4 regions of the Streptomyces sp. NPDC057950 genome follow, and region 1 is predicted to be linked to each of the others. Evidence: riboswitches for the same ligand, from Rfam matches in the RefSeq annotation. Region 1 holds a riboswitch; each other region holds the start of a gene.

Region 1 (7,033 bases):
GATCCGGCGAGCGGGAACACCGCGACCGTCACCCTGCCCGGCACCTCCACGCGCTATCTGAGGGTCACCGTCACGGGTAACACCGGTTGGCCGGCGGCACAGTTGTCGGAACTGGAGGCATACACAGGCTAGGACGCGCCCCGACAGACCGCGGGTCTGTCGGAACACGGTCGGTGCCAGGCGCGGACCGCCGCTCGCCGACAGGAAGCGGCGGTCTCGTCCGCCGGACGGGGCGGGTCACCTCACTCGGCACGCCTGTGTGCCACATAGACGGTGTTGGCCGCGGTGCCGCCTTGGAGAGGGTTGTCGAAATCGACCACGTGCGCGGCGGTCTGCACGAACACCTCCGCGAGCACCGAGCCGAACTCGCTGTCCGGCGGGTCGTTCGACCACAGGGCGAACACACCTCCGGGATAAAGGAGTTCCGCCAGCGCGGTCAGCCCCTCCCGGCCGTAGAGCGCGGCGTGGCCGGGGTGCAGCACATGACGCGGTGAGTGGTCGACGTCCAGCAGGATCGCGTGGAAGCGACGCCCGGGACTCTCCGGGTCCAGCCCGCGCGCGGCCTCGCCGGTCCCGGCCCGCGCACCCTCCGCCTGGGGACCGTCCGCGGGTACCGGGCCGCCCGCCGCCGCGCTTCCCGCGGCCATCGCGAAGAAGTCTCCGCGCACCAGTCGGCACCGGGGGTCCGACGCCAGGCCAGCGCCGAGCGGTACGAGGCCGCGCCGGTGCCAGTCGATCACCTCGGCCAGGGCGTCGACCACGATCAGCGAAGCGACCCGCGGATCGTCCAGCGCCGCCCTGGCCGTGTACCCGAGACCGAGACCGCCCACGGCGACGTCGAGCGGGCCCTCGGGCAGTTCCGCCAGACCGAGGCGGGCCAGCTCGACCTCGCCCTCGGTGAAGAGGCTCGACATCAGGTACTCGTCGCCGAGCTTGACCTCGTACACGTCCTCTCCTGACACCGGGTGCCGGCGACGACGCAGACTGATCTCGCCCATGGGCGTCGACCGCCAGTCGATCTCCTCGAAACGTACGCTCATCCGGTGTTCTTCTCCGCTTCCTGGTCCACTGGCGGCGGGCGGTCGGGCCGCGCCACAGGTAGGTACCGTACTGGCCGGAACCGGATGATCGTGTAAGGCGAGCACCGGCCGCGCGCCTGGCATCGGAGCTCTCGGCACACGTCGTCGGCGGGACGCGCGTGCGGGACGAAAGGGAAAAGGGAAGCGGAGACAGGCCACCGCGGAGGCACTGTCGGCGAGCGGCCGGACGGGGAACGCCACACCTCGGTCGTGTCCGTCATGGCCGCGGCGCTGCCGTCCAGCAACGACAACGCCTCTGTCCGGCAGTGGAGTCGGTGCACCGGGCAGAGGCGTGGGTTCGTCGAAGCGGCCGCGTCGCCGACCGTCCGCCACGCGGTTTGCGTGCCGTGCTCCTGCTTCCGGCACCTCTCGTCGGAGCTCGGGACGCACACCGGATGAGGTCGCCGCCCGACACCTACACTGTGTTCATGGCGGACGCGATCGAGCCTGAGCAGACGATCCAGCCCCTCACCGTCGACGAGGAGGCGTTCCTGCGGGCCCTCGGCAGAGTGACGGCGACCCTGTCGCGCGCCGTCGACGCCGACATGCTCATGGACCAACCGATCAGCGGCACCGAGTACACCGTACTGGTGCACCTCTCCGAGGCCCCCGACGCCCAACTGCGCATGAGTGACCTGGCGAACACGTGCGGAATGTCGGTGAGCGGCACGACGAGAGTGGTGAACCGCCTGGAGTCGCAGTCGCTCGTGCTGCGCAAGAGGTGCCCGAACGACGGACGCGGGTGGCTCGCTTCCCTGACCACCGCGGGACGGACGCGCCTCGAGCAGGCATGGCCCACGAATCTCGCGAGCGTGCGGCGTCACGTCTTCTCACGCCTGGAGGGATGCGACATCGCCGCGGCCGCCCGACTGCTGGAGCGTATAGCCCCGCGATAGGGACGCGGGCCGCCCGGGGCCGGCCCGGTCGCGCTTCTCCCGGCCGACGAGTACGTCGACGCCCGGTCTCGCTCCGGGTCGAGGACGCGGGTGTCGGTGCCGAGACGGCAGGCGTGTCGCGACCAGAGGCTGCGACACGCCGCGCGGCGTCGCCCGTCGCACCCCCGCGCGATGGCCGGGCGGTTCGCCACCGCCGCCCACCGGATGCTCCGTGACCGACCGGGTCCCCGCCCCCACGCAACGGCGACGGCCACCTGAGCGACCATGGCACCGAGAAGATCGTCCTCGACCTCCGTGTCCACCGGATCCTGGAAGGAACCAACGAGAACATGCGCGTCAACGTGGCCCGCGGCCTGATGGGGGCGTTCGGATGACCGGCGCCCACGACGCCGGGGCGTTCACCGGCACCGACGAATCCGTACTCCTGCGTACCGAGGGGCGCGCCGCGTACGTCACCCTCAACCGGCCCCGGGCGCTCAACGCCCTCACTCACGCCATGGTCCGCCGCGTCGACGCCGCGCTCACGCTCTGGGAACACGACCCGGCCGTGAAGACCGTCGTCGTGACCGGCGCGGGGGAGCGGGGACTGTGCGCGGGCGGCGACATCCGCGCCATCCACGACGACGCCCGGTACGGGGACGGCACGGCGTCGACTGCCTTCTGGCGCGACGAGTACCGGCTCAACGCCCGTATCGCCCGCTACCCGAAACCGTATGTCGCCGTGATGGACGGCATCGTGATGGGCGGCGGCGTCGGTGTCTCCGCGCACGGCAACGTACGGATCGCCACCGAGCGTTCCCGGATCGCGATGCCCGAGACCGGTATCGGCTTCGTCCCGGACGTGGGCGGCACCTACCTCCTCGCTCTCGCGCCCGGTGAACTGGGCACACACCTGGCACTGACCGGAACCCCGGTGGGCGCGGGCGACGCCCTGCTGTGCGGGCTGTCCGACCACTACGTGCCGTCCGACTCCCTGCCACGACTCGTCCAGGACCTCGCTCACGCGCCCGTACGGGAAGTTCTGGGCCGTCACGTCAGGGACGCGCCGCCCGGGGTCCTCGCGGAGGCGCGGCGCTGGATCGACGCCTGTTACACCGCCGGCACCGTCGAGGAGATCGTGAGCCGCTTGCTGGACCACGGGGACATCGCGGCCAAGAAGGCTGCCGAGACCCTGCTCACCAAGTCACCCACCGCGCTCAAGGTCACCCTCGCCGCGATGCGCGGAGCCCGCCGGCCCGGCTCCCTGGAGAAGGTGCTCGACCAGGAATACCGCGTCTCCTGCGCGGCGCTCACCGAACCGGACCTCGTGGAGGGCATCCGGGCCCAGGTCATCGACAAGGACCGCGCACCGAGTTGGTCACCGCCGACGCTCGCCGAGGTCTCCGCCGCGGACGTCGCACGCTTCTTCACACCGCTCGGCGAGCGTGAACTCGGCCTCGTCGCACCCGACATCACGCGGGAGGAGCCCTCGTGAGCGGGGCCGTCGCGTTCCGTCGCGTTCATCGGGCCGGGGCATATGAGTGGCCCCTGAGCGTGTTCGCCGGGAAGCGGTCGGCCCGCTTTCCCCACCGCTGACCCACAGGTCACGGCCGCCGCCCCGCCCGGCGAGACGAAGATCACGGCGGCGGGGACGGTCTTGGCCATGAACCCGCCACGCGGTACGGTCAGTGCGATATCGACGACGGCATGGCGGAAGCCGGTGGAAATCCGGCACGGTCGCGCCACTGTGAACGAGACCCCGTCCTCAGGGGGTTTCTCAAGTCAGACCCGCAGCTGTCGTCCTGTGCACCACCGAGATGGGACGCGAACTCCCGAGGAGGTCCTGCCATGGCGCAGACCGTCGCTCCGCCGACAGCCACCCCGATGCCCGCCAAGCTGCCGATCGGCACGATCGTCCCCTGGGCGGTCTTCTTCGGCATCCTGATGCTGGTCATGCTCTATTTCGTCGGCGCCGAGCAGGGCGCCACCTCCGTCGTCTCCGGCGAGGACGTTCACGAGTGGGTGCACGACGCCCGCCACCTCCTCGGCTTCCCCTGCCACTGACGAGGGACACCGCGCACCCATGAACTCCGCAACCGTCAGAAACCTTCTCGTGCGGGGCATGCTCGCCGGCCTCGCCGCCGGTGTGCTGGCCCTCGTCGTCGCCTACTTCCTGGGCGAGCCCAGCGTCGACGACGCCATCGGATTCGAAGAGGCCCACGCCCCGGCACACGGGCACGAGGTCGAGATCGTCAGCCGCAGCCTTCAGTCCACCGGCGGCCTCGCCACCGGCGTGCTGATCTACGGGGTGGCCTTCGGCGGGATCGCCGCCCTCGCGTACTGCTTCGCACTCGGCCGCGTCGGACGCTTCAGCCCGCGCGCGACCGCGCTGCTGCTGTCCGGCTGCGCGCTGCTCGCGGTGTACGTCGTGCCGTTCCTGAAGTACCCGGCCAACCCGCCGTCCGTCGGCGACCCCGACACCATCGGCAAGCGCACGACGCTGTACTTCCTGATGATGGTGCTGAGTGTGCTGCTCGCGGTCGCCGCCGTGATCCTGGGCAAGCGGCTCGCACCCCGTTGGGGCACCTGGTACGCCACCGTCGCCGCGGTCGTCTTCTTCGCTCTCGCGATCGGAATCGCGTACGAGTTCCTCCCGGTCATCAACGAGGTCCCGAAGGACTTCCCGGCCACCTTGCTGTGGCGGTTCCGTACCTCGGCCCTCGCCATCCAGCTCACCCTGTGGACCGGCTTCGGCCTGGTCTTCGGGGAGTTGGCACAGCGTCTGCTGGCCCCGCGTCCGGCGGCGGTCCCCACGGCGGCAACTCCCGTCCCGAACTGACCGATCGGCGCAGGGACGACCTACCGAGATCGCCCCCTGGGACATCAGCGGGCGATCTCGCGCGAAGGGCCCACCGGATCCGTCCGGGGGCCCTCTCGCGTTCTCCCGGAATCCACGGCCTGCGACTCTCGGCCGGCGGCGCCGTCCGGACCCCTCGATCCGGATCCACCGGTGCCCGGGGCCCTCGACCCCGGATGCACCAGGGACCTCAACCCTGGTCGTATCAGGGGAACCTCCGCGCGGGCCGACCGGTCAGGCCGCCTGGGCGTGCCGGACGAGATGGCGGGTGTAGGCGTCCGGGGTGAAGAACAGGGGCAACTCGGTTTCCAGGGCGTTGCGTTCGAAGAGGGACCGCACCTCGTCGACGGCGGCCCACGGGTACTCGGCACCCAGTGCGGCGAGTTCGTCGTCGAGCAGCCGCAGCACCGTCTCCCGGTCGACGACACGGTGCCGTAGCCACTGCCAGATCTGTACCCGGGCGATCTCCGCGGTCGCCGCGTCCTCCATCCGGCCGTACAGGGCGACGGCCCCACTGCCGCGCAGCCAGGCATCGAAGTATCGGAGCGTGACCGCGATGTTGGTGCGCACGCCCTCCTCGGTGGGCGGCCCGCCGACGCGGCGCACGGGCAGCAGGTCCGCGGCGTCCACCCCGGTGTTGCCGCGGGTACGCTCGATCTGATGGGGCCGGTCGCCGAGTACACCGTCGAAGACCTCACGGCACACCGGCACGAGACCGGGGTGGGCGACCCAGGAGCCGTCGAAGCCGTCCTCGGCCTCACGCTCCTTGTCGAGCCGGACGCCGGCCAGTGCCGCCTCGTCAGAGGCCCGGTCCAGGCCCGGCACGTGGGCGGCCATGCCACCGATGGCGTGGGCCCCCCGCCGGTGGCAGGTGCGTACCAGCAGCTCGGTGTACGCGCGCAGGAACGGCGCGGTCATCGTCACAGCCGCCCGGTCCGGCAGCAGGACGTCCGCGCGGTGACCGAAGGTCTTGATCAGACTGAACAGGTAGTCCCGACGGCCCGCGTTGAGGCCTGCACTGTGCTCGCGCAGCGCGTGGAGGATCTCCTCCATCTCCACGGCCGCGGTGATCGTCTCGATCAGGACGGTGGCCCGGACGGTGCCGCGGGGGATACCGAGCAAGTGCTGGGCGAGGACGAAGACATCGTTCCACAGACGCGCCTCGTAGCGGTTCTCCAGCTTCGGCAGGTAGAAGTACGGGCCGTACCCGGCGTCGATCTGCCGCCGCGCGCAGTGGAAGAAGTACAGACCGAAGTCCACGAGTGGGGCCGGTACGGGTCCGCCGTCGAACTCCAGGTGTTCCTCCGTCAGATGCCAGCCTCGGGGCCGCACCATGATGGTGGCGAGCCGGTCGCCGAGCCGGTACGGCTTGCCCTCCTCCGTGGTGAAGTCGAGGCGGCGTTCGATGGCGTCGAGCAGCGTGAGCTGGCCTCCGACGAGGTTGTCCCAGGTGGGGGAGGTGGCGTCCTCGAAGTCCGCCATCCACACGTGTGCCCCGGAGTTGAGGGCGTTGACGGCCCCACGGCGGTCCGGTGGGCCGGTGATCTCGACGCGGCGGTCGCCGAGTCCGTGAGCCGGCGCCGCCACGCGCCAGGAGGGATCGGCGCGGACGGCGGCGGTGGCGAGCGGGAAGTCTAGCGGGGCTCCCGCCGCGAGCCGTATGGCCTGCCGTCCGCGCTCCTTCAGGAGTTCCCGGCGGCGCCCGGAGAAGGCCGCGGCGAGGCGGCCGACGAAGTCCAGAGCGGCGGGCGTGAGGATCTCGTCGTGGCGGTCGCCCGGTGCCGCGAGGACCCGGACGCGGTGAGTCGGTGCACTGGTGGACATGAGGTTCTCCCGTTGGAGGAGCGGGGGCCGAGGTGAGGGCCCGGCAGGGACGGTCGCCCGGCCCTCACCTGGTCATGGACAGGTGCGCGGGCGCGCCGACGGGCCCTGTGGGGCGGGTCGCGAAAGTCCTGTCGTCCGCCCGGAGGGCGTGCCGGGGATCGTGAGACAGCGGGGCATTCGCAACACGCCCTAGTGGAACTGCTCTTCCTCGGTGGAGCCGGCGAGAGCGGTGGTGGAGGAGGCGGGGTTCACGGCGGTGGAGACGAGGTCGAAGTAGCCGGTGCCGACCTCGCGTTGGTGCCTGACCGCGGTGAAGCCGTGCTCCTGGGCGTCGAACTCGCGTTCCTGGAGGTCGACGTAGGCCGTCATGCCGTACTCGGCGTAGCCGCGTGCCAGGT
Region 2 (7,033 bases), on a different contig from region 1:
AGAAGCTGCGGCGACTGCGCGCGGAGCGCGACGAGTCCGCGTGCCAGGAGTCGCTGCGCGCGCTGACGGCGGCCGCGGCGGGCACCGGCAACCTGCTGGAGCTGGCGGTGAACGCGGCCCGCGCCAAGGCCACCGTCGGTGAGATCTCCGACGCCCTGGAGAAGGTGTACGGGCGGCACGCGAGCCAGATCCGTACGATCTCGGGTGTGTACCGCAACGAAGCAGGCGAGTCGCCGTCCGTCGAGCGCACCCGCACCCGGGTGGACGCCTTCGAGGAGTCCGAGGGCCGCCGGCCGCGCATCCTGGTGGCCAAGATGGGCCAGGACGGCCATGACCGCGGGCAGAAGGTCATCGCCACCGCCTTCGCCGACCTCGGCTTCGACGTGGACGTCGGCCCGCTGTTCCAGACCCCGGCCGAGGTGGCACGGCAGGCCGTCGAGGCGGACGTGCACATCGTCGGGGTGTCCTCGCTGGCCGCCGGGCACCTCACCCTGGTCCCGGCGCTGCGCGAGCAACTGGCCGAGGAGGGACGCGAGGACATCATGATCGTGGTGGGTGGGGTGATCCCTCCGCAGGACGTGCCGACCCTGCTGGAGATGGGCGCGGCGGCCGTCTTCCCGCCGGGAACGGTGATCCCGGACGCGGCGTACGACCTGGTGGAACGGCTGGCCACCGGTCTCGGACACGGCTGAGGCCCATGGCGATCGACCTCGACTCCTATGTGAAGGGCGTACTCGACGGGAAGCGTGCGTACATCGCGCGGGCCATCACTCTCGTCGAGTCGACCCGGGCCGATCACCGGTCCCTCGGGCAGGACCTGCTGACCCAGTTGCTGCCCCACGGCGGCAACGCCCGGCGCATCGGCATCACCGGGGTGCCGGGTGTGGGCAAGTCGACCTTCATCGACGCGCTCGGCACGATGCTCACCTCGCTCGGGCACCGGGTCGCGGTGCTCGCCGTCGACCCCTCGTCGACCCGTACGGGCGGTTCGATCCTGGGTGACAAAACCCGTATGGAGCGCCTGGCGGTGGACCCCGCCGCTTTCGTCCGCCCCTCCCCCACCGCGGGCACCCTCGGCGGCGTGGCGAAGGCGACACGGGAGTCGATGGTGGTGATGGAGGCGGCGGGCTACGACGTGATCCTGGTGGAGACGGTGGGCGTCGGCCAGTCCGAGACCGCCGTGGCGAACATGGTCGACTCCTTCCTGCTGCTCACGCTGGCCCGCACCGGCGACCAGTTGCAGGGCATCAAGAAGGGGGTCCTGGAGCTCGCGGACGTGATCACCGTCAACAAGGCGGACGGCCCGCACGAGCGGGACGCGCGTTCCGCGGCACGGGAGTTGGCGGGCGCCCTTCGTCTGATGCACCCGGTGGACGCGGCGTGGACGCCCCCCGTGCTGAGTTGCAGCGCGCGCGAGTCGACCGGCCTGGAAGCCGTCTGGGAGCGCCTCGAACAGCACCGCGTCCTGCTGGACTCGACCGGCCGCCTCGCCGCCAAGCGCCGCGACCAGCAGGTCGACTGGACCTGGACGATGGTGCGCGACGAGCTCCTCGGCCGGCTGCACGCGGATCCGGCGGTACGAGCCCTCACGCCCGCCCTCGAACAGCAGGTGCGGGACGGGGAGTTGACGGCCACGCTGGCGGCGGAACGCATCCTGGGCGTGTTCGGCGGCACGCAACGCTGACGCGTCAGGGCAGTCCGCCCGTCCACGACGGGACGCGGCACCGTGTTGGTGAGACGGACACGGTGCGCGCCCGCGCCGCCCCAGGAACACGCGCCGCCGAGCCCTGGGCGACCGCGGCCGGTGTCCCATGTCACCGTCAGCGATGTGAGCCGCTCCCGCCACGGGACCGCCTCGCCCCCTAGGGTGGCCTGTGCAGCTGGTTCGCCCCGTCCGCCAGGCGGGATGCGTCGTAAGAGGGAACCCGGTGGGAATCCGGGACTGCCCCGCAGCGGTGAGTGGGAACGACCGCCGTCATACGCACTGGGCCCGACCGGGTCCGGGAAGCGACGGCCAGTAGGTGGATGCCCTTCGGGGAAGCCGCGCCCGCGAGTCCGAAGACCTGCCCGTTGCCCGCACGCGACCGTTCGCGCGCGGACATCCCGGTGACCTCGTGGGCGGGTCGGCGTACATACCGGCGGACGACCGCGCCTCGTGGCGCGGGCGGGATCCGCCCGGTTCGTCACCCCTTCGCGTCCGCGTCCCGTCGCCGGGATCCCGACGAGACATCTCGCGAAGGAGATTTCCGTGACAGCCAAGCCCGCAGCCGCGGCAGCACGAGCCACCGTGTACGGCTACCCCCGCCAAGGTCCGGACCGTGAACTGAAGAAGGCGATCGAGGGCTACTGGAAGGGCCGGACCACCGCCGGCGCCCTCCGGGAGACCGCCGCCGGTCTGCGCCGGTCGAACTGGCGGCACCTGACGGAATCCGGCGTCCACGAGGTGCCCACCGGCGACTTCTCGTACTACGACCACGTCCTCGACACCAGTGTCATGGTCGGCGCCGTCCCCGAGCGGCACCGCAAGGCCGTCGAAGCCGACCCGCTCGACGGGTACTTCGCGATGGCGCGCGGCACCCAGGACGTGGCGCCGCTGGAGATGACCAAATGGTTCGACACCAACTACCACTATCTGGTCCCTGAGTTGGGTCCGGACACGGTGTTCAGGACCGACTCCGCCCACCAGGTAGGGCACCTCAGGGAGGCGATCGCCCTCGGTCACACGGCCCGGCCCGTCCTCGTCGGTCCGGTCACCTACCTCCTGCTGGCCAAGCCGGCGCCCGGTGTCGCCGCGGACTTCGAACCGCTGACCCTGCTGGACCGGCTGCTGCCCGTCTACGCCGAGGTGCTCGCCGACCTGCGCGCGGCGGGGGCCGACTGGGTGCAGCTCGACGAGCCCGCTCTGGTCCAGGACCGCACCCCCGCCGAACTCGGCGCCGCCGAGCGTGCCTACCGCGACCTCGGCGCGCTGACCGACCGGCCGAAGCTGCTGCTCGCCTCGTACTTCGACCGGCTCGGCGACGCCCTGCCCGTACTGGCCAAGGCCCCGGTGGACGGCCTCGCGATGGACTTCACCGGCGCGGCCGCCGCCAACCTCGACGCCCTGGCCGCCGTCGGCGGCCTGCCCGGAAAGCGTCTGGTGGCCGGCGTGGTCGACGGCCGCAACATCTGGGTCAACGACCTGGAGAGGTCCCTCGGCACACTCGCCACCCTGCTCGGGCTCGCCGACCGGGTGGACGTCTCCGCCTCGTGCTCGCTCCTGCACGTACCGCTCGACGCTTCCGCCGAACGGGACATCGACCCGCAGATCCTGCGCTGGCTCGCCTTCGCCCGCCAGAAAGCGACCGAGATCGCCACCCTCGCCAAGGGCCTCGCCCGGGGCACCGACACCATCGCCGCCGAACTGGCCGCCAACCGGGCCGACCTCACCCTCCGGGCGGCCTCCGCGATCACCCACGACCCGGCGGTCCGCGCCCGCGCCGCCGCCGTCACGGCCACCGACGCCCGCCGCTCCCAGCCGTACACCGAGCGGGCCGCCGCCCAGCGTGCGCATCTGGGCCTCCCCCTCCTGCCGACCACCACCATCGGTTCCTTCCCGCAGACCGCCGAACTGCGCGCCGCACGGGCCGATCTGCGCACCGGTCGGATCGACGTCGCCGGGTACGAGGAGCGCGTCAGGGCCGAGATCGGCGAGGTGATCTCCTTCCAGGAGAGGACCGGCATCGACGTCCTGGTTCACGGCGAGGCCGAACGCAACGACATGGTGCAGTACTTCGCCGAACAGCTCACGGGTTACCTCGCCACGCAGCACGGGTGGGTCCAGTCGTACGGCACCCGCTACGTCCGCCCGCCGATCCTGGCCGGCGACATCTCACGGCCCGAACCGATGACGGTGCGCTGGACCACGTACGCCCGGTCGCTCACCACCAAGCCGGTCAAGGGCATGCTCACGGGACCGGTCACCATGCTCGCCTGGTCCTTCGTCCGCGACGACCAGCCCCTCGGCGACACCGCCCGCCAGGTGGCGCTCGCCCTCCGCGACGAGGTCGACGACCTGGAGAGCGCGGGTACATCGGTCATCCAGGTCGACGAGCCCGCGCTGCGCGAGACACTGCCCCTGCGCGCCGCCGACCGCCCCGCCTATCTGGAGTGGGCCACCGAGGCGTTCCGGCTCAGCACCGGCGGCGTACGCCCGGACACCCAGATCCACACCCACATGTGCTACGCCGAGTTCGGTGACATCGTGCGGGCCATCGACGACCTCGACGCCGACGTCATCAGCCTGGAGGCCGCCCGCTCCCACATGCAGGTCGCCCGCGAACTCGGCGCCCACGGCTACCCGCGCGAGGCCGGACCCGGGGTGTACGACATCCACTCACCGCGCGTACCGAGTGCCCACGAAGCCGCGGAACTGCTGCGCGAGGGGCTCGAGGCCATTCCCGCCGAACGGCTGTGGGTCAACCCCGACTGTGGCCTGAAGACCCGCGGCTGGCCGGAAGTGCGGTCCGCACTGGAGAACCTGGTGACGGCGGCCCGCGAGGTCCGAAGCGGCCTGGAGCCGACGGCCTCCTGACGCCGGCGTGGCCGGGGCGGACCACCCACTCGGTCCGCCCCGGCCGTCCGCCGCGCCCGCGGTCCTTCGCCGACGCTCATGGGGGCTCACCAACCTTTTCACGAACCGGCGTCGAGGGTGCGGGCCCACTCCTCGACGGTGGTGACCTCGCCGCGCCGGGTGAGGACGTCGTTCACGAGGGTGTGGTGAACCGCGCTGTCGAGGTCGGCGCAGGCGTCGGACAGGACGGTGAGCTTGTAGTCGAGGTCGGCTGCCTGCAGGGCCGTGGACAGGACGACGCCGCCGGTGCCGATGCCGGCCAGGACCAGGTGCTCGATGTCCTGGGCGGCCAGGATCTGCTGGAGGTTGTTCCCGGCGAAGGCGCTGACGCGGTTCTTGTGGACGACGATCTCGCCCTCCGCCGGGGCCACATCGGGGTGGATGGCGGCACCGGGGTCGTCGGCGGTGAAGACATGGGGCGGGAGGGAGCCGAAGACCTTGTTGCGGGGGTGGGCGTCGATGTGGCCTGGGCGCAGTCGGAGCGCGACGTGGATGACGGGGACGCCCGCGGCGCGCGCCGTGCCGAGTGCTTCCACGGCGTGCGGGAGGTAGTCGGCGGGCAGTTGGGCGAGGTGGTCGAGCTGGAGGTCCATCACGAGGAGGGCGGTGCGGGGCATGGTCTGCGCTTTCGTCCGGGTGTGCGGGAAGCCGCGGGACGGTCTATGACGCCTGTGACCCCTCTGCCGAGGTGTCCCTGTCCGTGGCACGGCCGAGTGTGCGGTCGAAGACCGTCAGGAGGAGGTAGAGCACGCCCGCGCCGAGCATGACCCAGGCGAGGTGGTGCATGCCTCCGGTGTCCGCGCGCCGCCCGAAGGAGGCGGCCGCCGTGGCGGACGCGACCATCGAGCCGACGTAGGCGAAGGTGCGCAGCAGGCCGGCCGAGGAGGCGGTCCGCTCGGGATCGGCCTGAAAGTAGACGGAGTTCTGCAGGGCCAGGCTGTTCAGCCCCTGCGGGACGCCGAAGATCAGGGCGACGAGGATCAGCGACCACACGGGGCTGTCCCCGCTGAGTGTCAGCATCACCAGACAGGCGACGACCTGCCCCAGCCCGCCGACGAGCAGTTTCCCGCGCACGCCCGTGCGCCGTCCGGAGGCGATCGAGACACCGATGGCCACCAGGAACATGGGAATCTGCGCCAGCCCGGCATGGACGGGCGAGAGCCCGAAGCCCTCCTCCGTCCACTGGGTGAACCCGTAGAGGAAGGCGTAGGAGACGATGTAGGCGACCAGCGCGCGTCCGTAGGTCGCCAGCAGTGGGGTGTTGCCGCCCAGCACCCTCAGATCGATGAACGGGGTGGGGGCCCGTAGCTCCCGCGCCGCGAACGCGGCGCTCGCGGCGATGGCGGCCACCAGCAGGTACCAGTCGCGCAGGTGCAGGTTCATCAGGAAGAGCAGCAGCGCGAGGAGCGTCACGGCGAACAGTGCCATGCCGGGCAGATCGAGCCGGGCCGCGAGGTGCCCGCGCTGCGGGGAGTCCCCGCCGGCGGGCTCCTTGGGCAGCCGGAGCAGCCCCAGCAGCACGGCCGCCACGGCCAGCGGCACGTTGAGCGCGAAGGTGGCGCGCCAGCCGCCCAGACCGATCAGGAGGCCGCCCAGCGGCGGGCCGATCACGGCGATGGTCTGGTTGGTGACGGCCAGGGCGGTCAGTACCCCGCCGGGGCTGTCCCGCCCGGTGCGCCTGGCCTCGCTGCGCAGCAGAGCCATCGCGGCTGGATACCCGGCGCACGTGCCGAACCCGAGCAGGACCCGCGAGGCGATCAGCACCCCCAGGTTCGGTGCCAGGGTGCCGACGACACCGGCGACCCCGACAAGACTCGTACTGACGAGGAAGAGCCGGCGCGGCCCGAAGACGTCGATGAGCCGGCCGACCACGGGCTGCCCGAGAGCGGTGGCCAGGTAGAGGGCGGAGACCAGCCACGCGGTCTGCGAGGGTGGTGCGCCCAGGGCGTCGCCGATGGGTATGAGCGAGACGGCGATGATCGTCGAGTTGACCGGGTTCAGGACGGAACCCAGCATCATCGGCGGCAGCAGCCGCCGGTCGAAGCCCGCCGTCGCCGTCGTGCCCCGCTCCGCTGTCTTCCGTTCAGTCATGGGTGAGGCTGTCTTCCGTTCAGTCATGGGTGAGGCGCTCCAGTACCGTCATGGCGGCCATCACGGTCCGTCGTTCCTCCTCCGTGCACCTCTCCTGCAGCCGGCCGGCAAGCCATTCCTGCCGGACCTGTCGCCCTTCCTCGACCCGTCGGTGCCCCTCCTCGGTCAGCGCGATCAGCAGACGGCGCCGGTCGTCGGGGTCGGGATGCCGTTCCACCAGTCCCAAGGCGGTCAGCGACGCGATCGTCGTCGTCATCGACTGGTGGCGTACGCCCTCGGCCGCGGCGAGCTCACTGGCCGTGACGCCCGGCCTGCCGGACAGGTGCGTGA
Region 3 (7,033 bases), on a different contig from region 1:
CGGATGGCGGTGGGTTTCGGAGGGGCCGCCGTGAACGCGCGCAGGGCGCCGCGGCCCGCCGCGGTGAGGGAGAAGACCCGCTTGTTCGGACGCCGGTCCTGCCGCACCAGTCGGGCCTCGATGAGTCCCTCGGACGTCATCCGCTCGAGCTCCCGGTAGAGCTGCTGCGGGGTCGCCATCCAGAAGTTGGCCACCGAGGCGTCGAACTCCTTGGCCAGGTCGTATCCCGACGCCTCACCCTCCAGGAGCGCGGCGAGAACCGCGTTGCGCAATGCCATGGGCCAAGGCTAGACGGCACACACCCCCACGACTAATCTCTTACGCACCTATTCAATTAGTTGACTATGAGAGCGGGGACCACCGATGCACCCCTTCCGCAAGGCCGTGGAGGCCGGCGACCTCGCCGCGGTCGAGGAGCTGCTGGCCGACGACGTCGTGTTCACCAGCCCCGTCGCCTTCAAGCCCTACCCGGGCAAGGCGATCACCGCGGCCATCCTGCGCGGCGTCACCCGCGTCTTCACCGACTTCCGCTACGTACAAGAGATCGCGGGTGCCGACGGCCGTGACCACGCGCTGGTCTTCACGGCGAAGGTGGGCGACAAGGAGATCAACGGCTGCGACTTCCTGCACTTCGACGAGGACGGCAGGATCGACGACCTGATGGTCATGGTCCGCCCGCTCTCGGCGGCCCATGCGCTCTCCGAGGCCATGGGCGCGCAGTTCGAGCGGATCTCGCGGGAGGCGGCGGAGGCCGGGGAACGGTGAGCCGCGCCCCCGGGGGCCGGTCGTCCACGTGGTGTTTGGCGTGGCCCCCGAGGGCTACCCGCGCCGGGTGACCACGACGACGAAGACGAAGCCGACGACGAAGCCGAAACCGAAGACGAAGCAGACGTCCGCACCGGCGTCCGAGCAGGCACCGATCCGCTTCCTGGAGGACCGCTTCGACTGCGCGCAGGCATGCGCCGAGTGCGCCCTCGCCTGCGCGCTGCGGGCGAGCCGTATCGATCCCGACGGACCCGAGGTGCGGCAACTCGCGCGCCGTATGGGCCTCATGTGCGCCGAGGTGTGCGACGCGACCTGCCTCGTCCTGAACGGGCAGCACCACCGGGGCGAGGCGGGCATCCGTGTCCAGGTCGAGTGGTGCCGGTCCGTCTGCCGTGAGTGCGCGGACGTCTTCGACCGGTGTCCCGGCGCACAAGTGAGTGCGCGGGCCTGCCGCGCGTGTGCCCAGGCGTGCACGGACTTCCTCGCGACGCTGCTACCCGCCTGAGCCGCCCGCTTCCGCCGACGGGGCGAGCGGCCGTCCGGCCCGTACGTTCCAGCGCCCGGAGCGGCCGCTGAACTCGGTGGCGGTCAGAGGCGGTACGTCGACCCGCCAGAACGCCGACTCCGGTGCGCCCAACACCCGTACCACCAGCGCGCGTACCACCTCCGGCTCCACCACGGCGACGGTCCGGCCCGTCAAGCGCGCGGCCGTGTCGAGGCAGCCCGCCACCCGGTCGCAGAACGCCCGCACCGACTCACCGCCGTGCGGTGCCGCGCCGGGATCGGCCAACCACTGGGCCACCGCCTCCGGTTCCTTGGAGCCGACCTCCTCCAAGGTCGCGCCACGCCATCGGCCGACGTCCAGGCCGGCCAGCTCCGGGACGTCCAGGACCCCGTCGAGGCCCAGCGCGTCGGCGGTCTCGCGGCATCGCACGGTGGGGGAGACCCACAGCCGCTCCGCGCCCGGGACCGCGCCCGCGGCGGCCCGCGCGAGCCGCAGCCCCGCGGCGTCCACCCGGCCCCCTTCGTCGAAGCGGGCCTCCCGCAGGGCCGCGCCGATCGCGGCTGAGATCAAGATCACTCGGCTCGTCATACGTTCACTCTCGTGCGCTGTCGTGTTCGCCCGTGCCCGAAACACCCTGCCGGAACAGGGAATCCGCCGACGTCTCCCCGGTTCCGGGGCGCAACGGCGTTGCTGTCACGCGCCCTTGGCCGGGCCCCGGCTTCGCGGTACGGTCTGGATGATATTGACGACGGTTCGGCGGAAGTCCGGTGGGAGTCCGGCACGGTCGCGCCACTGTAAGCCCAGCGCACGTCACCCCTCCCAGGGGCGGCGGAGGTCGAGCGAGTCAGACCCGCGGCCGTCGTCCTGTGCACCACCGAGACGGGACGCGAGTTCCCCAGGAGGTACTGCCCCATGGCGCAGTCCGTCGCCCAGCCGACCGCCACCCCCACCGCCGTTCCCGCCAAGCTGCCGATCGGCGCGATCGTCCCCTGGGCGGTCTTCTTCGGCGTGCTGATGCTGGTCCTGCTCTACTTCGTCGGCGCCGAACAGGGCGCCACCTCCCTCGTGTCCGGCGAGAACGTCCACGAGTGGGTGCACGACGCCCGCCACCTCCTCGGATTCCCCTGCCACTGACGGCCAGGACAGAAGGGGGCGCCCGCCGGGGCGCCCCCTTACGCATGTCACCGCCATTCCCTATTTCTGGAACACGTTCTACGGTGTGCGCCGTCAGGTCCCGCCTTGGGGAGCCAGGAGGCGCCGTGCATCTCGAATACACGCCGGAGCAGCAGCGGTTGCGGACCGAACTGCGTGAGTACTTCGCCGAGCTGGTGCCCGACAACGCCTATGCCCGGTACGGCGATCCCGCGGCGCAGAAGCGGTTCTACCGTGAGACGATCCGCCGCCTCGGCACGGACGGCCGGCTCGGTGCGGGCTGGCCCGAGGAGTACGGCGGCAGCGGGCTCACGCCCATGGAGCAGTTCATCTTCTTCGACGAGGCCGCCCAGGCGGGCGTACCGCTGCCCCTGATGGCGCTGAACACCGTCGGACCGACGATCATGCAGTTCGGCACCGAGGAGCAGAAGGGCTACTTCCTGCCCAGGATCCTCTCCGGCGAGATCGACTTCGCGATCGGCTACAGCGAGCCCGACGCGGGCACCGACCTGGCCGCGCTGAAGACCCGGGCCGTACGCGAGGGCGACGAGACCACCGGGCACTACACGGTCAACGGGCAGAAGATCTGGACGACGAACGGCGACACCGCCGACTGGGTGTGGCTCGCCGTCCGCACCGACCCGGACGCCCCGCCCCACAAGGGCATCACCATGCTCCTCGTACCGACCTCCGACCCGGGTTACTCCTGCACCCTCATCAACACCCTCGCCTCGCACGACACCACCGCCAGCTACTACGAGAACATCCGCGTCCCCGTCTCCCGCCGGGTCGGTGAGGAGAACAAGGGCTGGCGGCTGATCACGAACCAGCTCAACCACGAGCGCGTCACCCTCGCAGCCCACGGCACGATGGCGATCCGTGCCCTGCACGACGTCCAGCGCTGGGCCATGGAGACCAAGCTCGCCGACGGCCGCCGGGTCGTCGACCTTCCCTGGGTGCGCCGCCGGCTCGCGCAGACCCACACCCGGCTCGACGCCATGAAGCTCCTGAACTGGCAGATGGTGAACGCCGTCCAGCAGGGCACCCTCACCCCGCAGGACGCCTCCGCGGTCAAGGTGTACGGCTCCGAGGCGCGCCGGGACGCGTACGCCTGGCTCATGGAGATCGTCGCCATGCCGGGTGTCCTGAAGGAGGGCTCGGCGGGCGCCGTCCTGCACGGCGAGCTGGAACGCGGCTACCGGTCGGCGGTGATCTTCACCTTCGGCGGCGGCAACAACGAGATCCAGCGCGAGATCATCTCGTGGATCGGGCTGGGGATGCCACGGGTGCGGCGTTGACCTGCTTGTGACGAGGCTTTTTAGTTGGCACAAAAGCGGGACAGTTGGCACCGTGGCGAGGTGCGGACCGGCAGGGTAGCGGACCTGGCTTGCAGACTGTCTGAGGCGGCTGACCTGCTGCTTCCTCAGGGCTGGTGAGGTTCGGGCGTGCTGCGCGTTCGTGTCTCCTACTGGATGATCGTGCGTGCTGAGACACGGAGGCGCAGATTCTGGTCGCAGGGAGTCCCGAGTCGTGTCTAGTCTCAGTTGTCCGCGCCAACAGAACTGCTCGCTGCTTCGTCCCTCTGGGTGAGGCCTGTTGTGATCCTCACGCTAAGGTCAGCCCCGGATCAGGATGTCGTCAATGCGGATCTGGAGGCTGGCTCCACGGTCGCAGGCGCTCGCCAGATGCGCCGCGTAGACGTCGAGTCGTCTACGGAGATGGAGCCGGGCACCGCGCAAGTCGTCTCCCTGGAGAACGGAGAGTTCCCTGGTGAGCAAGGTGACGTCACCGCCGTTGCGCTCGGATTCACGGATGACGGGGCTGTGGACAGGTTCGCCCTGAGTGGCTCCGCTCCATGCGAGGGCGGCTCCAATCTCAGGGTCGCCCTGCTCGTGAAGTCTGCGGAGGCGAGGGATGCCGGCAGTCAGAAGGTGCCACTCTTCACTCGCCATGCGCCACTCGGCCAGGCGCTGGCGGCGGTTCGCGTAGTTGATTCGGTCCTGGGTGACATCGAGGTGGTCTGCGATTTGGTCGACTCGTCGGTCGAACTCAGACCACAGCTTAGGATCGAAGCGTTTGGCGAGGCTGGATATGAGCTTGGCGGCCATCTTCGGAGTCAGGTCGAGGACCTCGGCGCTTCGGGGCCAAGAGGCGCCGGTGATGAGTCTCACGAGCCGGATAGAGGCGGCGCGGCGCAGCGCGCGCACCCTGGGGCGTTGGTCTTCTGGCATGTGATCGAGGAAGCCATCGAAGTAGGTGTCGAACCAAGGTTTCGGCAGGTAGGCCGGGACTTCCTCAACCGAGAACCGGTGCTTGCGGGCCGGTGTCCGCAGGTTGCGTAGAGTGGCGAAGAACTCGTCGAGCGGGGTGCTGAGGGCGTGTGCGAGGGCGTGCCAGGTCTTGAGAGTCCCGATCGTGCGGCCCTGCTCGATCTCGATGAGAGTCCGTCTGGCGAGGCCACTACGGGCGGCGAGCTCGTCATAGCTCCATCCTCGGGCCGCCCGCAGGCGCGCGAGCTCCAGGCGGAGTGCCTCGAAGTCCGGATCGGGCGGAAAGATCGTCACTTGACCATCCGAAGGTGCAGACCCCTGCCCTGTCAGTGCAGACCTCTGCCCTATTTCCTCAGGTGGCAGCGTTGGGTGAGAGGGCAGACATCTGCACTACCGTGTGCGGCCGTCGCTCTCTCTTGAGCGGGCAACGGCGCGGGACAGGACTGGGAGGAGCGCGCGCCCTATGAGGCTCCGCACAACACACCCGACGATGCGGCGTGCCTGGATTGTGGAGCTGCGGCCCAGTTCTGGCGGGCCGCAGCTTGTGTGTCAGCAGTGCGACCACCGGGACGCCCTGCTCGCTGCCGTATCCGCGCGCTCCGCGGCGCTCGAGCATCTGGCTGGACATGCTCGGCGCAACCTTCTGCCGATATACCTGCGCACCTGTCAGTGCCATGAACGAGGCTGCCGCTGGCACCCCCGGCACCGCGGCTGCGCCGGTCCGATCCGTTTGCTTCTGGCGCGCGAGCGGGGTGGACGGCTCTGGCGCCTCGCCGATGCGTGTACGGCCTGTGCGTCGGTGACGGAGCAGGCCGCCATGGTTCCGGAAACCTCCCTGCGTGCGGCCGTGGCGTCGTCGGACAGCGTCGCGAGGCGCCGCAAGCGACGGCCCAGGGTGCCAGGCGACCAGATTCGGGTCCGGGAGATGCTCAGTTACCTGGCCGCAGCCCTGCCGATCCACACCGGTGCCGGGGCCCGGCTGCTCGCCGTGCAGTGCGCACTGCGCATGGACTCTCAAGGACGGGTTCGGCTGCCGATCGGAGTCCTGCGCAGCCTTCGCCTCGGCGGCGATCCGCTGCCGTGGAGCGAACTGGAGCAGGCGCGGTGGCTCCGTAGAACGTCGACCATCCCGGGCTCTGCCAGCAGAGTGGTGGTTGCCCAGATCCTCGACGAAATGCAGTTTGCTCCCGCACGCCCAGACCGCAGGAGGGCTGCTGACTGGGCGCTGCGCATGGCGAAAGGGGGCTGCGCACGCACCGATGACACCCTTGTGCGGCTGACCTCCCTCTGCCTTGCGGCACACACGGACCGATCGGCCGGTCGAGGGTGTGCTGAGACGGACCGGATCGCGCGTGAGTGCGGACTCGTCCCTGCGGCCCTGTATCCGGTGCTCGACCGGATGGCGGCATCCCTCGCCTCCTGGAGCGTGGCCCTTGCCTCAGGGGACCTGCGCTGGGAGCTGCTGTCGAAGGGCCGCCAGTGTCAGCAGGCGGTCGCCAGATCGAGGGGCGCTGGGAGTCCCGAAGACTGACGTGACCCGCCCGGTGCTTGCCCCGTTGTGGAAGGGGTCGGTCGGCTGCAAACCTTTGCCCGTCCGCCCCGTCCTGAGTTGCTGCACCACGCCTGAGTCAGCTGCTTCGCATGGGTGGTCTTCTCGACCGCTCTGCCTGGTTGAGGAGGTGGCGGATCTTGGTGAAGAAGCAGTTGTCGAAGCTCGCCAGTGACAGGTCCGCGGGGACGGGGGAGCGACATGACCTCCTCCATCCCGTTGGAAACGACCATCAACGGCCCCGTCCAGCATGGGTTCGATATCGCTACCCAGGTTCGCTTCGGGCCCAAGTGGCATGTGCTGACCAGGGCCGTCACCGGGGCCATCGACCGTCCGTTCCTCCCTGGCGACGAGTTCATCGAGTGCATCCGGGCCGCGGACGGCACGGTGGAACTCGCCTGGAGGGTGGCGGAGCACGAGCGTGGTAGGCGAGTCACGATCGAGCTCGTGGACCTGCCCGGCTCCATCTCGTACACCTTCGAGGAGGTCCCCGAGGGCACCCTCTTCCGCCGAGTCGTCAACGACACGGACGAGGCACCGAGCGGGGTGGTGATCGCAGACACGGAGACCGCTCTGTGGCGAACCTGAAGGCCCTCGTGGAGGGCATCCTGGCTCAGGAGAAGAAGGGCCCCGTACTTCCCTCGAGCCGTCCGCGGGAGCAACCCCGCGTCGGCGGGGACGACGGAGGCGAATTGCGGGAGTCACGGCAACTCCTCGCCCGGGCTGCTCATGCCGGCCACCCGGAAGTCATCGAGCACTTGGAAAGCCTTCCAGCCCGGTAGCCTCAGCCTC
Region 4 (7,033 bases), on a different contig from region 1:
GCGCTCTGAAGCCCAAGACGGCGGTGGCCATGTCCGCCGTGCTGAATCTCGTCGGTGCGTTCCTCTCGGTGGAGGTCGCCAAGACGATCTCCGGCGGACTCATCAACGAAGAGGGCATACGTACCGAAGTGATCTTCGCGGCGCTCGTCGGCGCCATCCTCTGGAATCTGCTGACCTGGCTCCTGGGTCTGCCCTCCAGTTCCTCCCACGCACTGTTCGGCGGTCTGATCGGCGCCGCGGTCATGTCGGCCGGCTGGTCGTCGGTGAACGGCTCGACCGTCGTCACCAAGGTGCTGCTCCCCGCGGTCGCCGCGCCCATCGTGGCCGGACTCGCCGCGATGCTGGCCACCCGGCTGACGTACCGGATCAGCGACCGCGCCGGCCAGAAGGCGACCGCCAAGGGCTACCGCGCGGGCCAGATCGCCTCGGCCGGTCTGGTCTCGCTGGCGCACGGCACGAACGACGCCCAGAAGACGATGGGCATCATCACCCTCGCCCTGGTCACCGGTGGTGTGATCGCCCCCGGCTCGAACCCTCCCACCTGGGTCATCGTCTCGGCCGGTACCGCCATCGCGCTCGGCACCTACCTGGGCGGCTGGCGCATCATCCGCACGATGGGCAAGGGCCTGACCGACCTGGCCCCGCAGCAGGGCTTCGCCGCCCAGACCAGCGCCGCGACGGCCATCCTGGCCTCCTCGCACATCGGCTTCTCCCTCTCCACCACCCAGGTCTGCTCCGGTGCCGTGATGGGCTCGGGCCTCGGCCGCAAGGGCGGTGTCGTCCGCTGGTCGACCGCGACCCGGATGTTCGTCGCCTGGGGCCTGACCCTGCCGGCCGCCGGACTGGCCGGTGCCGCCGCCGAGTTCCTGACCAAGCAGGGCACCTGGGGCATCGTCCTCACCGGCGCGCTGCTGGTCGCCGGCGCCGGCGCCATCTGGACGCTGTCCCGCCGCCAGCCGGTCACCATCGACAACGTCAACGACGCCGCCGAGCCGGCCGGCGTCGTCACCACCGCGATGGCCGCGGTCACCCCGCCGCCCGCGGGCCCCGTCACCGGAGACCTGTCCGGCGATCTGAAGACCACCATCCCGTCCCCGGACGCGGAGCCCACCCGCCCGGCCACGGTGTAAGGACAGAACAGCATGAACATCGACTGGGCAGCCCTCGGCTCCGTCTTCGGAGTCAGCCTCGTGGTCACCGTGGCCCTCGTCGGCCTCTTCACCCTCGGCATCGTCGGCCTCACCAAGCGCGAGTCCGCGTCCGCCCAGGGCGGTTCGGCCGCTCTCGCGGTCACCGGCGCGTACGTCTGCTTCGCCGCGTGCGCGGCGGCGGTCGCCTACGGGATCTATCTCATCGTCGGCAAGTGACCGCGCCCCGGCAAACAGCCTGAAACGGGCAGCACTTCACGTGGGGTGCGGGACGGATCGCCGTCCCGCACCCCACGCGCATGCCGTGCCGCACCCCCCGCACACGTCCTCCCCCGCCCCTCGCCATGTGGGCCTTCGCACACTCTCCCCCCGCAGGTCAACGGCAAGTTGACGGGTCCTGCAACCCGTGGTGGACTGCCGGAGCCAAGTACGGCGACAGAAGAGGAAGCCGGTGTGAATCCGGCGCGGTCCCGCCACTGTGACCGGGGAAGGAACTCCCCGGGAGCCAGGAACTCTCACCGCCGGTCTCGTCGAACCAGGGCGCGGACACCCTGAGTGAGGACATATCGCCATGCGCGGCTGCCCGTTGCGGGTCTTGATGAGTACGAGGGTTCCACTTCACCCCACGGCGGGCTGACCCCGTGCGTGCCGATCGCGTCTTCGCGTACGGCGCCGCCACCGGCCTCCTCGGCGACCTGCTGCTCGGCGATCCCCGCCGGGGCCATCCGGTCGCCGCGTTCGGGCGGACCGCGGGCGCCGTGGAGCGGATGCTGTGGCGCGACCACCGCGGCTGGGGAGCGCTGCACACCACCGTCTGCGTCGGCGGCGCCGGTGTGCTCGCCGCGCTGGCGAGCCGTGGCGTACGCCGTTCCCGTACCGCCTCCGTCGCCCTGACCGCCGCCGCCACGTGGGCCGTCGTCGGGGGCACCTCCCTCGGGCGCGAGGCGCGGGCGATCGGTGCCGCGCTCGGCGCCGATGACGTCGAGGCCGCCCGAGCGCGGCTGCCGCACCTGTGCGGGCGCGACCCCCTGGCACTGGACCGCGACGGCATCGCGCGCGCCGTCGTGGAGTCCGTCGCCGAGAACACCTCCGACGCCGTGGTGGGCGCCCTGGTGTGGGGAGCCGTCGGCGGTGTGCCCGGACTGGTCGCGTTCCGCGCCGTGAACACGCTCGATGCGATGGTCGGACACAGATCCGCCAGGTACCTGCGCTACGGCTGGGCCTCCGCGCGCCTCGACGACGTCGCGGGCTGGCCGGGAGCACGGCTGACCGCGGCGCTCGCCGCCGTCGCCGGCGACGACCCGCGCGGGGCCGTGCGCGCCTGGCGCACCGACGCCCGCCGGCATCCGAGCCCCAACGCCGGTCCCGTGGAAGCCTCGTTCGCCGGATCACTCGGGGTACGGCTCGGCGGGACCCTCTCGTACGCCGGCCGGATCGAGCACCGGCCCGTCCTCAACGACGGCGGGCGCGCCGTGCGCGTCGGCGACATCGAACGGGCCGTGCGGCTGTCGCGGCGCGTCGGCTGGCTCGCCCTCGGCGTGAGTGCCGCGGGACGGCTGCTGGCCGGGCGGCTGCTCGCCAACGGACCACTCACGAAGGGGCGTACGACATGAGCGGCGGTCTCCTCGTCGCCGGAACCACCTCCGACGCCGGCAAGAGCGTCGTGACCGCCGGGATCTGCCGGTGGCTGGTGCGGCAGGGCGTCAAGGTCGCGCCCTTCAAGGCGCAGAACATGTCCCTGAACTCCTTCGTGACCCGCGAGGGCGCCGAGATCGGGCGCGCCCAGGCCATGCAGGCGCAGGCCGCCCGGGTGGAACCGACCGCGCTCATGAACCCCGTGCTGCTCAAGCCGGGCAGCGACCGGAGCAGTCAGGTCGTGCTCATGGGCAGGCCGGTGGGCGAGATGACGGCCCGCGGCTACCACGGCGGTAGGCAGCGACAGCTCCTGGGCACCGTGCTGGACTGCCTCGCCGAGTTGCGGGGCACGTATGACGCGGTGATCTGTGAGGGGGCCGGCAGTCCTGCCGAGATCAATCTGCGGCGGACCGACATCGTGAACATGGGGATCGCGCGCAACGCGCGGCTGCCCGTGCTCGTCGTCGGCGACATCGACCGCGGCGGCGTGTTCGCCTCGTTCTTCGGGACGGTCGCGCTCCTGTCCCGCGAGGACCAGCAGTTCGTCGCCGGGTTCCTGGTCAACAAGTTCCGCGGCGACGTGTCCCTGCTGGAGCCCGGACTCGACATGCTGAAGGACCTCACCGGACGCCGTACGTACGGGGTCCTGCCCTTCCGGCACGGCCTCGGGATCGACGAGGAGGACGGCCTGCGCGTGTCGCTGCGCGGTGCCGTGCGGGAGTCGGCGGTCGCCGGGCCCGTCGACGAGGACGTCCTGCGCGTCGCGGTCTGCGCGGTCCCGCTGATGTCCAACTTCACGGACGTGGACGCGCTGGCCGCCGAACCCGGCGTCGTCGTGCGGTTCGTGGACCGGGCCGCGGAACTGGCCGACGCGGACCTGGTCGTCGTGCCGGGGACCCGGGGCACCGTGAGGGCGCTGGCGTGGCTGCGCGAGCGGGGCCTCGCGGACGCGCTCGCCCGGCGGGCCGCCGAGGGCCGCCCGGTGCTGGGGATCTGCGGCGGCTTCCAGCTCCTCGGGGACCACATCGAGGACGAGGTCGAGTCACGGGCCGGGCATGTCGACGGGCTCGGACTCCTCCCCGTCCGGGTGCGGTTCGCTCACGAGAAGACCCTCACCCGCCCGGCCGGCGAGGCACTCGGGGAACACGTCGAGGGGTACGAGATCCATCACGGCGTCGCCGAGGTGACCGGTGGCGAGCCCTTCCTGGACGGGTGCCGGGTGGGTGCCGTCTGGGGTACCCACTGGCACGGCTCGCTGGAGTCGGACGGCTTCCGGCGTGCCTTCCTGCGCGAGGTGGCGGCCGCCGCGGGCCGCCGCTTCGTACCGGCCGCCGACACGTCGTTCGGGGCGCTGCGCGAGGAGCAGCTGGACCGGCTCGGCGATCTGATCGAGGAACACGCGGACACGGACGCGCTGTGGCGGCTCATCGAGTCCGGCGCGCCGCAAGGACTGCCTTTCATTCCACCGGGAGCGCCCGCATGAGCACAGTGTTGTTGTTGTCGACCGCCGACACCGATCTGCTGGCGGCCCGTGCCTCCGGCGCCGCCTACCGGATCGGCAACCCGACCCGGGTGGACGTCACGGACGAACTCCCCGCGCTCGTCGAGGGCGCCGACCTCGCCGTCGTACGGCTCCTCGGCGGCAAGCGGGCCTGGGAGGACGGCCTGGCCTTCCTGAAGGCGTCCGGTGTCCCCACCGTGCTGCTCGGCGGCGAGAGCGTCCCCGACGCCGAGCTGATGGCCGATTCGTCGGTGCCGGCCGGTGTGGTGGCCGAGGCGCTGCGCTATCTGGTCGAGGGCGGCCCCGGGAACCTCACCGAACTGGCCCGGTTCCTCTCCGACACCGTGCTGCTCACCGGCGAGGGCTTCGAGGAGCCGCGCAAGATGCCCGAGTTCGGCGTCCACGGCGAGCGTGCCTTCGTCGAGGGCCGTCCGACCGTCGGTGTGCTCTTCTACCGCGCCCACCAGCTGGCCGGCAACACGGCCTTCGTCGACACGCTGTGCGACGCGGTCGAGGCGCGCGGCGCCAACGCCCTCGCGGTGTACTGCGGTTCGCTGCGCGGCGCCGACAGCGGGCTGTACGACATCCTCGGCAGGACCGACGCGCTGGTCGCCACCGTGCTCGCGGCGGGTGGCACGCACGCCTCGGAGGCGTCCGCGGGCGGCGACGACGAGGCCTGGGACATCGGCGCCCTCGCCGACCTCGACGTCCCCGTGCTGCAGGGGCTCTGTCTGACCTCGTCCAAGCGGGCCTGGGACGAGTCGGACGCCGCCCTCTCCCCCATGGACGCGGCGATGCAGGTCGCCATCCCGGAGTTCGACGGGCGGCTCATCACCGTGCCGTTCTCCTTCAAGGAGCAGGGCCCCGACGACGTCCCGGTGTACGTGGCCGATCCCGAACGGGCCGCGCGCGTCGCCGGAATCGCGGTACGGCACGCCCGGTTGAAGCACAAGCCGAACGCGGAGAAGAAGCTCGCGCTCGTCTTCACCGCGTACCCGACCAAGCACTCCCGGGTCGGCAACGCGGTGGGCCTGGACACGCCCGCGTCCGCCGTACGGGTGCTGGACGCGCTGCGGGACGCCGGGTACTCCCTCACCGAATACCCGGACAACGGCGACGAGTTGATCCACCGTCTCATCGCCGCCGGCGGCCACGACGTCGAGTGGCTCACCGAGGAACAACTGGCCACCGCACCGGCGCGGGTACCGCTCGCCGACTACCGGGCGTGGTTCGACCGGCTCGACCCCGGGCTGCGGGACGGCATGCTGGAGGCGTGGGGCGAACCGCCGGGCAACCTGTACGTGGACGGCGACGACATCGTCCTGGCGTCCCTGCGGTTCGGGAACGTCGTCGTGATGATCCAGCCGCCCCGCGGCTTCGGCGAGAACCCGATCGCGATCTACCACGACCCGGACATGCCGCCGTCGCACCACTACATGGCGGCCTACCGCTGGCTGGAGAACAGTTTCGGCGCGGACGCCGTCGTGCACATGGGCAAGCACGGCACGATGGAGTGGCTGCCCGGCAAGGGACTGGGGCTCAGCAGTGGCTGCGCGCCCGACGCCGTGCTCGGTGAACTCCCGCTCGTCTACCCCTTCATCGTCAACGACCCGGGCGAGGGCACCCAGGCCAAGCGGCGCGGGCACGCCACCGTCGTCGACCACCTGGTGCCGCCGATGGCGCGCGCCGACACCTACGGCGACCTCGCCAAGCTGGAGCAGCTCCTCGACGAGTACGCCCTCGTCTCCGACCTGGACCCGACGAAGGCCCCGGCGGTCCGCGCGCAGATCTGGACGCTCGTCAAGGCGGCCGAGCTCCATCACGACCTGCACGTCGACGACCAGCCGGACGACGGCGACTTCGACGCGTTCGTGATGCACATCGACGGCTATCTCTGCGAGATCAAGGACGTGCAGATCAGGGACGGCCTGCACGTCCTGGGCGGTGGCCCGGAGGCCGAACCGCGCGTCAACCTGGTCCTGGCGGTGCTGCGGGCCTCCCAGGTGTGGGGTGGCGCCGCGAACGCGCTGCCGGGTCTGCGGGCCGCTCTCGCCGCGCACTTCGGGCTGTCCGAGAAGGACCTGCTGAGCGAGCCCGGCGCGCCGGTGAAGGTGCCGGTGGAACTGACGGACCTCGTCGGGGGACCGGCGCGGACGGGCGCCGACGCGATCGACCTGCTGGAGCAGCTGTGCCGCCGCGCGGCCGAGGGCATGGAGGAACGCGGCTGGGACGGCGCGGCCGTGCCCGCTCTGTTGCGCGAGGTGCTGGGCACCGAACTCCCTGACGCCGTCGCGGTGCTGGAGTTCGCCTGCCGCGAGGTCGTGCCGCGGCTGGCCCGGACGACGGACGAGATCACCCACATCCTGCGGGCCCTGGACGGCGGTTACGTCCCGGCCGGTCCGTCGGGCTCGCCGACCCGCGGTCTGGTGAACGTCCTGCCGACCGGCCGCAACTTCTACTCGGTCGACCCCAAGGCGATTCCCTCCAGGCTGAGTTGGGAGGTCGGGCAGTCGCTCGCCGACTCGCTGGTGCAGCGATATCTGCAGGACACCGGCGAGTACCCGAAGTCCGTCGGTCTGACGGTCTGGGGCACGTCCGCGATGCGCACCCAGGGCGACGACATCGCGGAGATCCTGGCGCTGCTGGGCTGCCGTCCGGTCTGGGACGACGCCTCGCGCCGGGTGACCGGTTTCGAGATCGTCCCCCCCGAGGAACTGGGCCGCCCCCGCATCGACGTCACGGTGCGCAT

The links. A riboswitch is a leader RNA that binds a small molecule or an ion and turns the genes downstream of it on or off. The one in region 1 is predicted to bind cobalamin.
Region 2: it holds a riboswitch for cobalamin, as region 1 does, so the genes downstream of both, metE (5-methyltetrahydropteroyltriglutamate--homocysteine S-methyltransferase) here and ACFVTC_RS26785 (CbtB-domain containing protein) in region 1, are expected to answer to the same signal.
Region 3: it holds a riboswitch for cobalamin, as region 1 does, so the genes downstream of both, ACFVTC_RS03265 (CbtB-domain containing protein) here and ACFVTC_RS26785 (CbtB-domain containing protein) in region 1, are expected to answer to the same signal.
Region 4: it holds a riboswitch for cobalamin, as region 1 does, so the genes downstream of both, ACFVTC_RS06550 (cobalamin biosynthesis protein) here and ACFVTC_RS26785 (CbtB-domain containing protein) in region 1, are expected to answer to the same signal.

The regions. Positions count from the first base shown of each region.
Region 1 is NZ_JBHVPP010000017.1:108,073-115,105, forward strand. It holds gene ACFVTC_RS26760 (discoidin domain-containing protein) at 1-132, shown strand, start outside; gene ACFVTC_RS26765 (spermidine synthase) at 243-1,040, opposite strand; gene ACFVTC_RS26770 (MarR family winged helix-turn-helix transcriptional regulator) at 1,508-1,975, shown strand; partial or broken gene ACFVTC_RS26775 (acyl-CoA dehydrogenase family protein) at 2,218-2,349, shown strand; gene ACFVTC_RS26780 (enoyl-CoA hydratase/isomerase family protein) at 2,346-3,449, shown strand; cobalamin riboswitch at 3,615-3,765, shown strand; gene ACFVTC_RS26785 (CbtB-domain containing protein) at 3,803-4,018, shown strand; gene ACFVTC_RS26790 (CbtA family protein) at 4,038-4,793, shown strand; gene aceB (malate synthase A) at 5,046-6,635, opposite strand; gene aceA (isocitrate lyase) at 6,825-7,033, opposite strand, start outside.
Region 2 is NZ_JBHVPP010000016.1:42,113-49,145, reverse strand. It holds gene scpA (methylmalonyl-CoA mutase) at 1-692, shown strand, start outside; gene meaB (methylmalonyl Co-A mutase-associated GTPase MeaB) at 698-1,684, shown strand; cobalamin riboswitch at 1,915-2,065, shown strand; gene metE (5-methyltetrahydropteroyltriglutamate--homocysteine S-methyltransferase) at 2,249-4,573, shown strand; gene ACFVTC_RS25430 (cysteine hydrolase family protein) at 4,672-5,229, opposite strand; gene ACFVTC_RS25425 (MFS transporter) at 5,273-6,703, opposite strand; gene ACFVTC_RS25420 (MarR family winged helix-turn-helix transcriptional regulator) at 6,723-7,033, opposite strand, start outside.
Region 3 is NZ_JBHVPP010000001.1:723,606-730,638, forward strand. It holds gene ACFVTC_RS03245 (PadR family transcriptional regulator) at 1-278, opposite strand, end outside; gene ACFVTC_RS03250 (nuclear transport factor 2 family protein) at 364-765, shown strand; gene ACFVTC_RS03255 (four-helix bundle copper-binding protein) at 920-1,270, shown strand; gene ACFVTC_RS03260 (histidine phosphatase family protein) at 1,259-1,858, opposite strand; cobalamin riboswitch at 2,003-2,146, shown strand; gene ACFVTC_RS03265 (CbtB-domain containing protein) at 2,183-2,404, shown strand; gene ACFVTC_RS03270 (acyl-CoA dehydrogenase family protein) at 2,530-3,720, shown strand; partial or broken gene ACFVTC_RS03275 (helix-turn-helix transcriptional regulator) at 4,762-4,986, opposite strand; gene ACFVTC_RS03280 (hypothetical protein) at 5,618-6,223, shown strand; gene ACFVTC_RS03285 (hypothetical protein) at 6,443-6,829, shown strand.
Region 4 is NZ_JBHVPP010000002.1:519,814-526,846, reverse strand. It holds gene ACFVTC_RS06560 (anion permease) at 1-1,130, shown strand, start outside; gene ACFVTC_RS06555 (hypothetical protein) at 1,143-1,367, shown strand; cobalamin riboswitch at 1,541-1,684, shown strand; gene ACFVTC_RS06550 (cobalamin biosynthesis protein) at 1,790-2,761, shown strand; gene ACFVTC_RS06545 (cobyric acid synthase) at 2,758-4,266, shown strand; gene cobN (cobaltochelatase subunit CobN) at 4,263-7,033, shown strand, end outside.